DNA from 3 places in the Chromohalobacter canadensis genome. Region 2 is predicted to be linked to each of the others. Evidence: predicted binding sites of a transcription regulator. Region 2 holds the regulator's gene; each other region holds the start of a gene.
What was found. Region 2 encodes LexA, which represses DNA repair genes until DNA is damaged. Its sites were predicted from a motif close to TACTGTNTANNTANACAGTA; they were not measured.
Positions count from the first base shown of each region.

Region 1 (3,206 bases), 1.6 Mb from region 2:
GATTGCGACGACTGGCGGCATCGATCACCACCGCCTCGTCGCGAGTCTCCACGGCGATCCCGGTGACGTGGGGAAGGCGCGAGCGTTGGGTGTCGCGGGCGTAGTCGATGAGCACGCCGGCGGCGGTCAGCGCGGTGGTGAGGTGCGCGCAGCCGAAGCCACGCAAGTCGGCTACGCCGAATTGATCGCACAGCAAGCGCTGAGCGCTCTCCAGATCGAACAGCCAGTCGCCCTGGCGGCGAAAGCCGGGACGTTCGGCGAGAGCAGGTGGCAACGAGAGACTCTCCGCGGCGAGCAGCTCGGCGGGGTCGAGGCGCTGGATCTCGGACATCAGATCGCTTTCACCGTCCACCTCGAGCACGCTGAAATGGCCACTTGAAAGCTCTAGCCAAGCCATGCCCCAGCGTTCGCCGTGAGGATGCACGGCCAGTACGAGATTGTCGCGGCGCGCGTCGAGCAAGGCTTCGTCGTGCAGTGTGCCGGGAGTGACGATGCGCACGACCTGACGGTCCACGGGGCCCTTGGCCGTGCTGGGGTCGCTCATCTGCTCGCAGATGGCCACCGATTCCCCGGACTTGACCAGCCGCGCCAGATAACCCTCGGCACTATGATACGGCACACCGGCCATGGGAATCGGCTTGCCCGCCGATTGGCCGCGCTGGGTCAGAGTGATGTCGAGCAGTGAGGCGGCGCGCTTGGCGTCGTCGTAGAACAGCTCGTAGAAATCGCCCATGCGATAGAAGAGCAGCACCTCGGGATGCTCGCGCTTGATCTTCAGGTACTGGACCATCATCGGGGTATGCTGGGCAGAAGCCTGGTTCATGCGATTCCTTGTCGTGCCGGTGGCTGATGTTGCCAAATGGGATGAAGGTGACGCGGCGCTGGATGAGCCTGCAAACGTTCGCCAAAGCCTCTATTCTACGCATTCGGGTGGGCGGCGTCAGTGGCATGCCGCTTAAGATGGCAACCGGGAGACACGACATGGCGGTGACGCTGACAGCATGGCAAGCCTTTTCGCTCGAGGCATTGGCCGAGCGCCTGGGGCGCGCCTGTCTCGAGGCGAATGCCAGCGTAACGGCGGCGGAGTCCTGCACCGGTGGCGGCGTGGCCAGTGCCATTACCGACATCGCCGGCAGCTCCGCGTATTTCGAGACCGGCTACGTGACCTATGCCAATGGTGCCAAGCAGCGCCTGCTTGGGGTGCGCGAGACGACCCTTGCTGAGTACGGAGCGGTCAGTGCCGAAACCGTCGATGAGATGGTAGCGGGTGCGTGTCGCGACAGCGGTGCCACGCTGGGCGTGGCGATCAGTGGTGTTGCCGGCCCCGGCGGCGGCAGCGTGGACAAGCCGGTGGGTACGGTCTGGTTCGCCTGGGGTGATGGTCAAACGCAAGTGACCGAGTGCCATCAGTTGCCGGGGACACGTGGCGAGGTTCGCCGCGATGCGGTACGCGTGGCGCTGATCGGCCTGATCGACAGGCTTGAGAAAATGATATCGCCAGCGTGATATCGAGTAGGAAACAGAGGTAGGCGGCGAGGAATTTTTTCGTCATACTACTGTCTAGTCATACAGTATTTTGCGGTCGGCGCCGACATCTGTCAGCGCCACCGTGCGAGCTTCGACGTCCTTCGATAGGAGACCTTCATGGCACAGGACGACAACCGTTCCAAGGCGCTCAACGCAGCGCTTTCCCAGATCGAGCGCCAGTTCGGCAAGGGCGCCGTGATGCGTCTTGGCGATACGCCGCGCGTAGCGCTTCCCGCCGTCTCCACCGGGTCGCTGGGGCTGGATATCGCTCTTGGCGTGGGTGGGCTGCCGCTAGGCCGCGTGGTCGAGATCTTTGGCCCCGAATCATCGGGCAAGACGACGATGACGTTGTCGGTGATCGCCCAGGCACAGAAACAAGGCAAAACCTGTGCCTTCATCGATGCCGAGCACGCGCTGGACCCGAGTTACGCTGAAAAGCTGGGCATCAATCTCGATGACTTGTTGGTCTCGCAGCCGGATACCGGCGAACAGGCGCTGGAAATCTGTGACATGTTGGTGCGCTCCGGCGGTGTCGACGTCATCGTCGTCGATTCGGTTGCAGCCTTGACGCCGCGTGCCGAGATCGAGGGTGAGATGGGGGATTCCCACGTTGGCCTGCAAGCCAGGTTGATGTCGCAGGCACTGCGCAAGGTGACCGGCAACATCAAGAACGCCAATTGCATGGTGATGTTCGTCAACCAGATCCGCATGAAGATCGGTGTGATGTTCGGTAGCCCCGAAACCACTACCGGCGGCAACGCATTGAAGTTCTACTCCAGTGTGCGTCTCGACATCCGGCGGACCGGCTCGGTCAAGCAGGGCGACGAGGTGACCGGCAACGAAACCCGCGTCAAGGTCGTCAAGAACAAGGTGGCGCCACCGTTCCGCCAGGCCGAGTTTCAGATCCTCTATGGCAAGGGTATCTACCATGCTGGTGAGGTCATCGATCTCGGGGTGCAGCAAGGCTTGGTAGATAAGGCGGGTGCCTGGTATAGCTACCAGGGAAGCAAGATTGGCCAGGGCAAGGCCAACGCTGCACAGTTCCTGGAAGATAACCCGGCGATCATGGAAGAGATCGAAAATGAGATTCGCGCGCGGTTGCTCTCCACGCCCAAGGCGGAAGACGACAAGGCGGAGGAAGGTGCGAGCGAAGGCAAGGAAGATAAGGCCGCTGCGACCCAGGACGATGGCAACCTGTTGTAACCATGGATAAGCAAGAGACGACACCTCGCGACGATGCCATCCGCCTGCTGGCGCGTCGCGATTACTCGCGGGCTGAGCTGGTGTCGCGGCTGACGACGCGAGGGCATGAGCGCGCCGACATCGCGTTAACGTTGGATGGTCTGGCGGAGGAGGGCTTGCAGTCCGATGCCCGCTTCGCTGAGCAGTTCGTGCGTTCGCGTTTGTCTCGTGGCCAAGGGGAAATGAAGATTCGCGCCGAGTTGAGCTCACGAGGTATCACCGATGAGATGGCGCAGGAGGCGCTCGAAAGCGAGGGCCCCGATTGGTACCGCCTGGCGTGTGAGGCATTGGCCAAACGCTTTGATTCACCCGGCCGCGAGCCGCGAGAACGCGCCAAGCGTGAGCGGTTCCTGGCCTCGCGCGGGTTCGCTTTCGATCAGGTGCGCCATGCCATGGCGCATGCCTGGGAGAGTCCTCGATAGAAACGCACGCCATGT
Region 1 is NZ_CP140151.1:2,230,569-2,233,774, forward strand. It holds gene mutS (DNA mismatch repair protein MutS) at 1-823, opposite strand, end outside; gene SR908_RS10630 (CinA family protein) at 982-1,506, shown strand; gene recA (recombinase RecA) at 1,645-2,730, shown strand; gene SR908_RS10640 (regulatory protein RecX) at 2,733-3,191, shown strand.
Region 1: a site for LexA is predicted at 1,555-1,574, ahead of recA (recombinase RecA). Genes of this name have one in related genera too.

Region 2 (3,206 bases):
GGCCAGCAACGCTTCGTCGCGCAGCCGAATACAACCGTGCGAGGCCGGCGTTCCCATCGGCTGCTCGGCAGGCGTGCCATGCAGGTATATATAGCGGCGCTGGCTATCGACATCGCCCCCGCGGTTGAAGCCCCGTTCCAGGCCACACAACCACAGGATACGCGTCAATATCCAATCCCGCTCGGGATGAGCACGGGCCAGCTCAGGCGAAAACACCTCGCCGGTGGGGCGCCGCCCGCGAAAGACACTGCCGGGTGGCAGTCCATCACCGATAACTGCGCGCACGTAATGCCACCCCACAGGCGTCTGCCCACTGCCTTCGTGCTGCCCGATACCGTGAGCGCCCGAGGAAATCGCGAACGTCTCGCGGCACATCTCGCCCTCGCGGATCGTCAGCGACTGCGTACCGAGATCGATTTCCAGCCAGACGCCCTGTTCGGGGGGTAGATGGGAGAGTTGCGGCTTTCGCATCATCCCGCCACCTTGAGAGCATCATCGGGCAGTGGGGCCTGCATGCCGGCCACAACTACCGGGCGCAGACGCCGAATCAAATCGCGAACGCTGACATGTTCGTGATAATCCTTGTCGGCGATATCGCGCAACGCATCAAGGCCCGACAACGTGAAGATCACCGTGCCCAGCATGAAGTGTAACCGCCAAAAGCGTTCCGCCTCGGGCAGTTCCGGCGTCGCGCGGCGTACCAAGTCGCTGAAGCGTGAGAACACATTGCCATAGTGCTCCTGAATGTAACGGCGCAAGTGGCCCTGAGCCTGAGTATAGGCCAGCCCCAACAAGCGCATGAACACCTTGAGGCTATTGCGCTCGGCAGGAACTTCCAACACGGTGCGTGCCAATGTCTCCAACAACACCTCGAGGGGAATGACCTCACCCCGATATTGCACCTCGAGTTCATCCAGGGCTTGGTGAAAGCGCTCGGAAAAGGGATCCAGATAGCGCGCGAAGACCGCCTGAATTAGCGCCTTCTTGGACCCGAAATGGTAATTGACCGCCGCCAGATTGACCTTGGCCTTGCTGGTGATGGTACGCAGCGAGGTCTCGGCAAACCCCCGTTCGGCGAACAGGACCTCGGCGGTATCGAGAATGCGCGTCACTGTATCTGTCTGAGCCATGGGGCGCCCCGCGTGGAATAAACGAATGTTTAAAACATGTCGATTCTAAGCCTTGATGTCGATAACGACAAATCTCCACGTTTGAAACGCCATCTCCCTGGGCGAATGATTGCGCGAATGGTTGCACCGCGCCAAAGACTGGATACAATCACATACTGTATACTTGAACACGTCAGTGCCTGCCGGAGGCCCCATGTCTCGCTCGTTAACTTCGCGCCAACAACACGTCTTTGATTTTATCGTCAAGACAATGAATGAGCTTGGCTACCCGCCGACGCGCGCCGAAATTGCCCGGGCCTTGGGCTTTCGCTCGCCGAACGCCGCCGAGGAACATCTTCGCGCGCTCGACCGCAAGGGGGTCATTCGCATGATCCCCGGCACCTCACGTGGCATTCGCCTCACCGGTGAAGACGATACCACCTTGACCAACGGCGACGGTCTGCCAGTCGTCGGTGAGGTCGCCGCCGGTAGCCCGATCCTCGCCGCAGCGCATATCGACCGGCACTGCCCTCTCGCGCCGGACTATTTCACCCCCCGCGCCGATTACCTGCTGCGTGTCCGCGGACTCTCGATGAAAAATGCCGGCATTCTCGATGGCGACCTGCTCGCCGTGCATCGCACCCAGCAGATTCGCGACGGCCAAATCGTCGTTGCCCGCCTGGAAGACGAAGTCACCGTCAAGCGCTTCAAGCGTCAAGGCCATCATGTCTGGTTGCTCGCCGAAAACGAGGATTTTTCGCCCATCGAGGTCGATCTACGTCATCAGGAACTCGAGATCGAAGGCCTCGGCGTTGGCGTGATTCGTGGCGGTGGCGGTAACGGCCTGCATTAAGCCGATACGCCGTTCATCATGCGCAAGATCCTTCACGCCGATTGCGACTGTTTTTATGCCGCCGTGGAAATGCGCGACGACCCAGCGTTACGCGACATTCCCCTGGCGATCGGCGGCAGCCCTGAGACGCGCGGCGTTGTCGCCACCTGCAATTATCCCGCACGTGCCTTCGGCATCCATTCGGCGATGCCCATGGCGCGTGCCATGCGCCTGTGCCCGCACCTGACGCGACTCTCCCCGGACTTCGAAAAATACCGTGCTGTCTCGGCATACATCCAGGCACTGTTCAATGAGCTGACGCCACTGGTGGAGCCCTTGTCCCTCGACGAAGCATATCTGGATGTCAGCGAGGTCACACGCTTTCAGGGGAGTGCGACCTGGATGGCCAGATGGCTCAAGCAGGAGGCGCTAGCGCGGACGGGTATCGTTATCTCGGTGGGTGCGGCTCCCAGCAAGTTCCTCGCCAAGCTGGCCAGCGACTGGGATAAGCCCGATGGGCTATGCGTGATCGCGCCGGATGAGGTCGAGCCTTTTCTCCTCGCCTTGCCCGTCAAGCAGCTGCACGGCGTGGGCCCAGCGACGGCAGCCAAGCTCGAGGCACTAGAGATCGTCACCTGCCGCGACCTGCGCGAATGGCCGCTCGAATCTCTGGTCGAGCGCTTCGGCAAATTTGGGCGTCGGCTATTCGAGCTGGCGCGTGGCATCGACGAGCGCCCGGTACAGATCGAGCGAGAGCGCAAGTCCGTCAGCGTCGAGACGACTTATCATCGCGATCTGCCCGACTTGGCCAGCTGCCAAGACGCACTCGCACCGCTCGTTGAGCGCTTGATGGCACGTCTAACGCGGCACGGCACGCCGGCCATTCAAAAATTGTTCGTCAAGGTTCGCTTCGATGATTTCAGCAGCACGACCCTGGAAGCGGCGGGTAGCGAGGCGCTTGCTGCACGCTTTCAAGCCTTGTTGGACGGCGCCTGGGCACGCGGCGAGCGCCCCGTGCGCCTGCTTGGGGTCGGCGTGCGCCTGACGCCAGAGGCGCAGCGACGGCAGATGACACTCTTCGACTGAGCCTCGCGCTCAAGCAAAGACGACCGTCTTGTTGCCATGGATCAGGACCCGGTCCTGCAGATGCCAACGTAGCCCCCGTGCCAGCACGGCTTTTTCGACGTCACGCCCCAGACGTACCAGGTCCTCGGCAGTATGGCAGTGCGTCACGCGCTGTATGTCCTGCTCGATGATGGGCCCCG
Region 2 is NZ_CP140151.1:262,764-265,969, forward strand. It holds gene SR908_RS01275 (L,D-transpeptidase) at 1-471, opposite strand, end outside; gene SR908_RS01280 (TetR/AcrR family transcriptional regulator) at 471-1,130, opposite strand; gene lexA (transcriptional repressor LexA) at 1,324-1,962, shown strand; gene dinB (DNA polymerase IV) at 1,981-3,027, shown strand; gene purU (formyltetrahydrofolate deformylase) at 3,037-3,206, opposite strand, start outside.

Region 3 (3,206 bases), 780 kb from region 2:
TTTCGGCGAGGACGACTTGGATCAGCTGGCGAAAGCCATGCCTGAAGGCGCGGAAGCCGAGTTGGCCCGTTTGCAGCAGGCCTATCCGGCGCTTTATGCCGAGTTTCGCGAGGCGCCCTCGCCGTTGAATTGAGCCGTCTTGCCGCGTGTATGGCATGGCCATCACCTGGCGCGTGCCCGGGGCAGTTCGTCCCAGCGCGTGGTATAGCAGGCCGAACGGTAGGCGCTGTTCATCTGCCAGGGAGCGTCGGCGGGTTGCGGGCCCAGGGTCAGTGCTTGGCGTCCGTAGCGGGCGCGAATGGCGTCCCAGGCATGCATCAGCGCCTCCTGTCGCGCCGGCTCGGCGCCGTCGAAGAGCGTCGTCTGGCTCTGTCGGCGGGGTGTCAGCTCGGTGAGCATCACCCCCAGTTTTTGATAGGCCGCGGGCTGCCAGAGCCGCGCGAGTAGGTGTTGTGCCGCGCGGTTGAGTTGTTGCGTGTCGGCGCTGGGAAAGGGCAGCGCTGCCCACTCGCAGGCCTGATGAAAGCTGCCGGCATGGTGCGGGTTGGTACGCATGTACACGCCGATGGCCGAGGCTTGCATGGCGTCGCGTCGCAGCTTTTCGCCGGCACGCTGGCAATGATGACGCAAGGCACCGGCCAGGGAGGCGCGGTCGCGGAGTGGCTGGCCGAACGAGCGCGAACAGAGGATGCTGCGGCGCGGTGTTTCCAGGTCGCCCATCGCCAGGCAGGCCTGGCCGTTGAGCTCGGCGGCGGTGCGCGCCAGTACCACGCTGAAGCGCCGCCGCAACACGCTGTCGGGTGTCTCGCGCAGGGCGGCGGCGGTCACGATGCCCATGCCGGCCAGGCGTGCATTGAGGCGTTCTCCCACGCCCCATACATCGCGCGGCGATAGCCGGTTCAGGTGTGCCGTCAAGTCGGGCGCGTCCGCGCTTCGCCAAACGCACACCTGGGGGCGTGTCGGTTGTGTCTTGGCCTGTCGATTGGCGAGCTTGGCCAGGGTGCGCGTCGGCGCGATGCCGATGGAAACCGGCAGGCCGACTCGGCGTTGCACGCTGCGCACCAGTGTTGCGCCGAGGGCGTGCCAATCCTCGCGCATGCCGCGTAGATCCAGAAAGCATTCGTCGATGGAGTAGGGCTCAAGCGTAGGGACCTGCTGTGCCAGCACTTGCTGCACGCGTGCCGAGAGGTCGCCGTAGAGCGTGTAGTTGGAGGATTTCAGCACGATGCGTCGACGCAGATGCGGTTCGATCTTGTGGGTCGGGATGCCCATCGGGATGTCGAGTGCCTTGAACTCCTCGGAACGCGCGATGACACAGCCATCGTTGTTGGATAGCACGCCCACCGGAACGCCTTCCAGACGTGGTTCGAACAAACGCTCACAGGCGGCATAGAAGTTGTTGCAATCGATCAGCGCGAACATGTCGGCTCGGCCGGTTCATCACCCGTGGCGGGCAAGGCGTGAATGGCGTAGCAGATGACGCCCCACAAGCGGTCATCGTCGGTCTCGAAGGGCAGCGTCGCCAGACCGGGGCGTGACGGCGCGAGGTACAGCTGAGCCTCGCGGCGCTCTAGGCGCAACACGCTCAGTTCGCCGTCGATCACTGCGACCAGCCAATGCCCGGGTCGCGGAGAAATGGCGCGGTCGATCACCAGCAAGTCACCGTGGTACAGGCCGGCGTGGCGGTGGTCATCACCCTCCAGATGCATGAAGAACGTCGACGCGGGACGCCGTACCAAGTGACGATGCAAGTCCAGCGGCGCTTCTCGGTAGTCGTCGGCGGGGGAAGGAAAGCCGCTGGCGCCGCGTGGCAGGATGTCGCTCGATGCTGGCGCCGAGGTGGACGCGGCGAGAGCGATAGGCGTCATGGACATGGCGAGACCTCGAGAACGAAATAAAAGGTACTGTAAAAATAAACAGTATTATGCCTCGAGGCAAGTCGAGCCATCTCATCGGGTGGGTGGGTAAGGTAGAATGAGCGCACGTGTTTTTGAGGAAGTCGTATGGACCGCCTGCAGGCGATGCACATCTTTCGCGCCGTGGTCGAAGCTGGCAGTTTCGCTGGCGGTGCGCGCAAGCTGGAATTCTCCAATGCCATGGTCAGCAAACAGATCTCCAAGCTGGAGGCCAGCCTGGGGGTGCGCTTGTTGACGCGTACCACACGGCGCTTGCAGTTGACCGCCGAGGGCGAGCGTTACCTCAATGGCGCTAGCCGCTTGCTCGACGAATTGCAGGAGCTGGAGACAGGGCTTAGCGAGCAGCGCGGCGAGGTGCGCGGCAAGTTGCGTCTCTCCGCACCGCTGGATTTCGGCGTGCGCGCACTGATACCCGCCTTGCAGGCGTTCGAGCGTCGCCATCCCGCGGTGATGCTCGATGTCGTACTCGAGGATCGCCGTGTCGACCCGGTGGCAGAAGACTTCGATCTGGTGGTGCGTATCGGTGAGCTGGAGGATTCCAGTTTGATCGCTCGGCCGTTGATGGACATGCCGCGCCACGTTTACGCCGCGCCGGAGTATCTGGCACGGCACGGGACGCCCACGCATCCCGCCGAGTTACGTGAGCATCGTTGTCTGCACTATAGCCTGGCGCGCGAAGGGCACTATTGGCACTTCCAGGTCGCCGGGGCGCCGTATCGGGTGCGCATCCGGCCGGTCATGGCCTGTAACAACGGACGCGCCCTGACCGAGGCGGCGATACGCGGCATGGGGCTGGTCTATAAACCGGCATTCCTGGGTGAGCCGGAAGTCGAGGCCGGGCGACTGGTCCGGGTGCTGGACGATTTCAGCGTGGCGCCGATCAGCGTCCATCTGTTGTATGCCGAGCGTGAGTTCATCCCCGCGCGCCTGAGGGCCTTAGTGGATACGCTGCTGGCGCACTTCGCGGAGACCCGCGCATGACGGCGCCAATTCTGATCTTCGACTCCGGTATCGGCGGGCTCTCGGTGGTCGGTGCCTTGCGCACACGCCTGCCGGGCGCACCGCTGGCGTATGTGTGTGATAACGCCGCGTTGCCGTATGGCACCAAGCCCGATGCCTGGTTGGTTGCGCGGATCGTCTCGGTGTGTCGCGCGGCGGTGGCGGCGAGTGGTGCTCGCGCCCTGGTGGTGGCCTGCAACACGGCCAGCACCTTGGCGCTAAAGGCCTTGCGCGAGTGCTTGAGTATCCCGGTGATCGGCACCGTGCCGGCGATCAAGCCAGCGGCCCATG
Region 3 is NZ_CP140151.1:3,076,752-3,079,957, forward strand. It holds gene SR908_RS14330 (hemerythrin domain-containing protein) at 1-133, shown strand, start outside; gene SR908_RS14335 (Y-family DNA polymerase) at 163-1,422, opposite strand; gene SR908_RS14340 (LexA family protein) at 1,410-1,874, opposite strand; gene SR908_RS14345 (LysR family transcriptional regulator) at 2,004-2,897, shown strand; gene murI (glutamate racemase) at 2,894-3,206, shown strand, end outside.
Region 3: a site for LexA is predicted at 1,903-1,922, ahead of SR908_RS14340 (LexA family protein). Genes of this name have one in related genera too.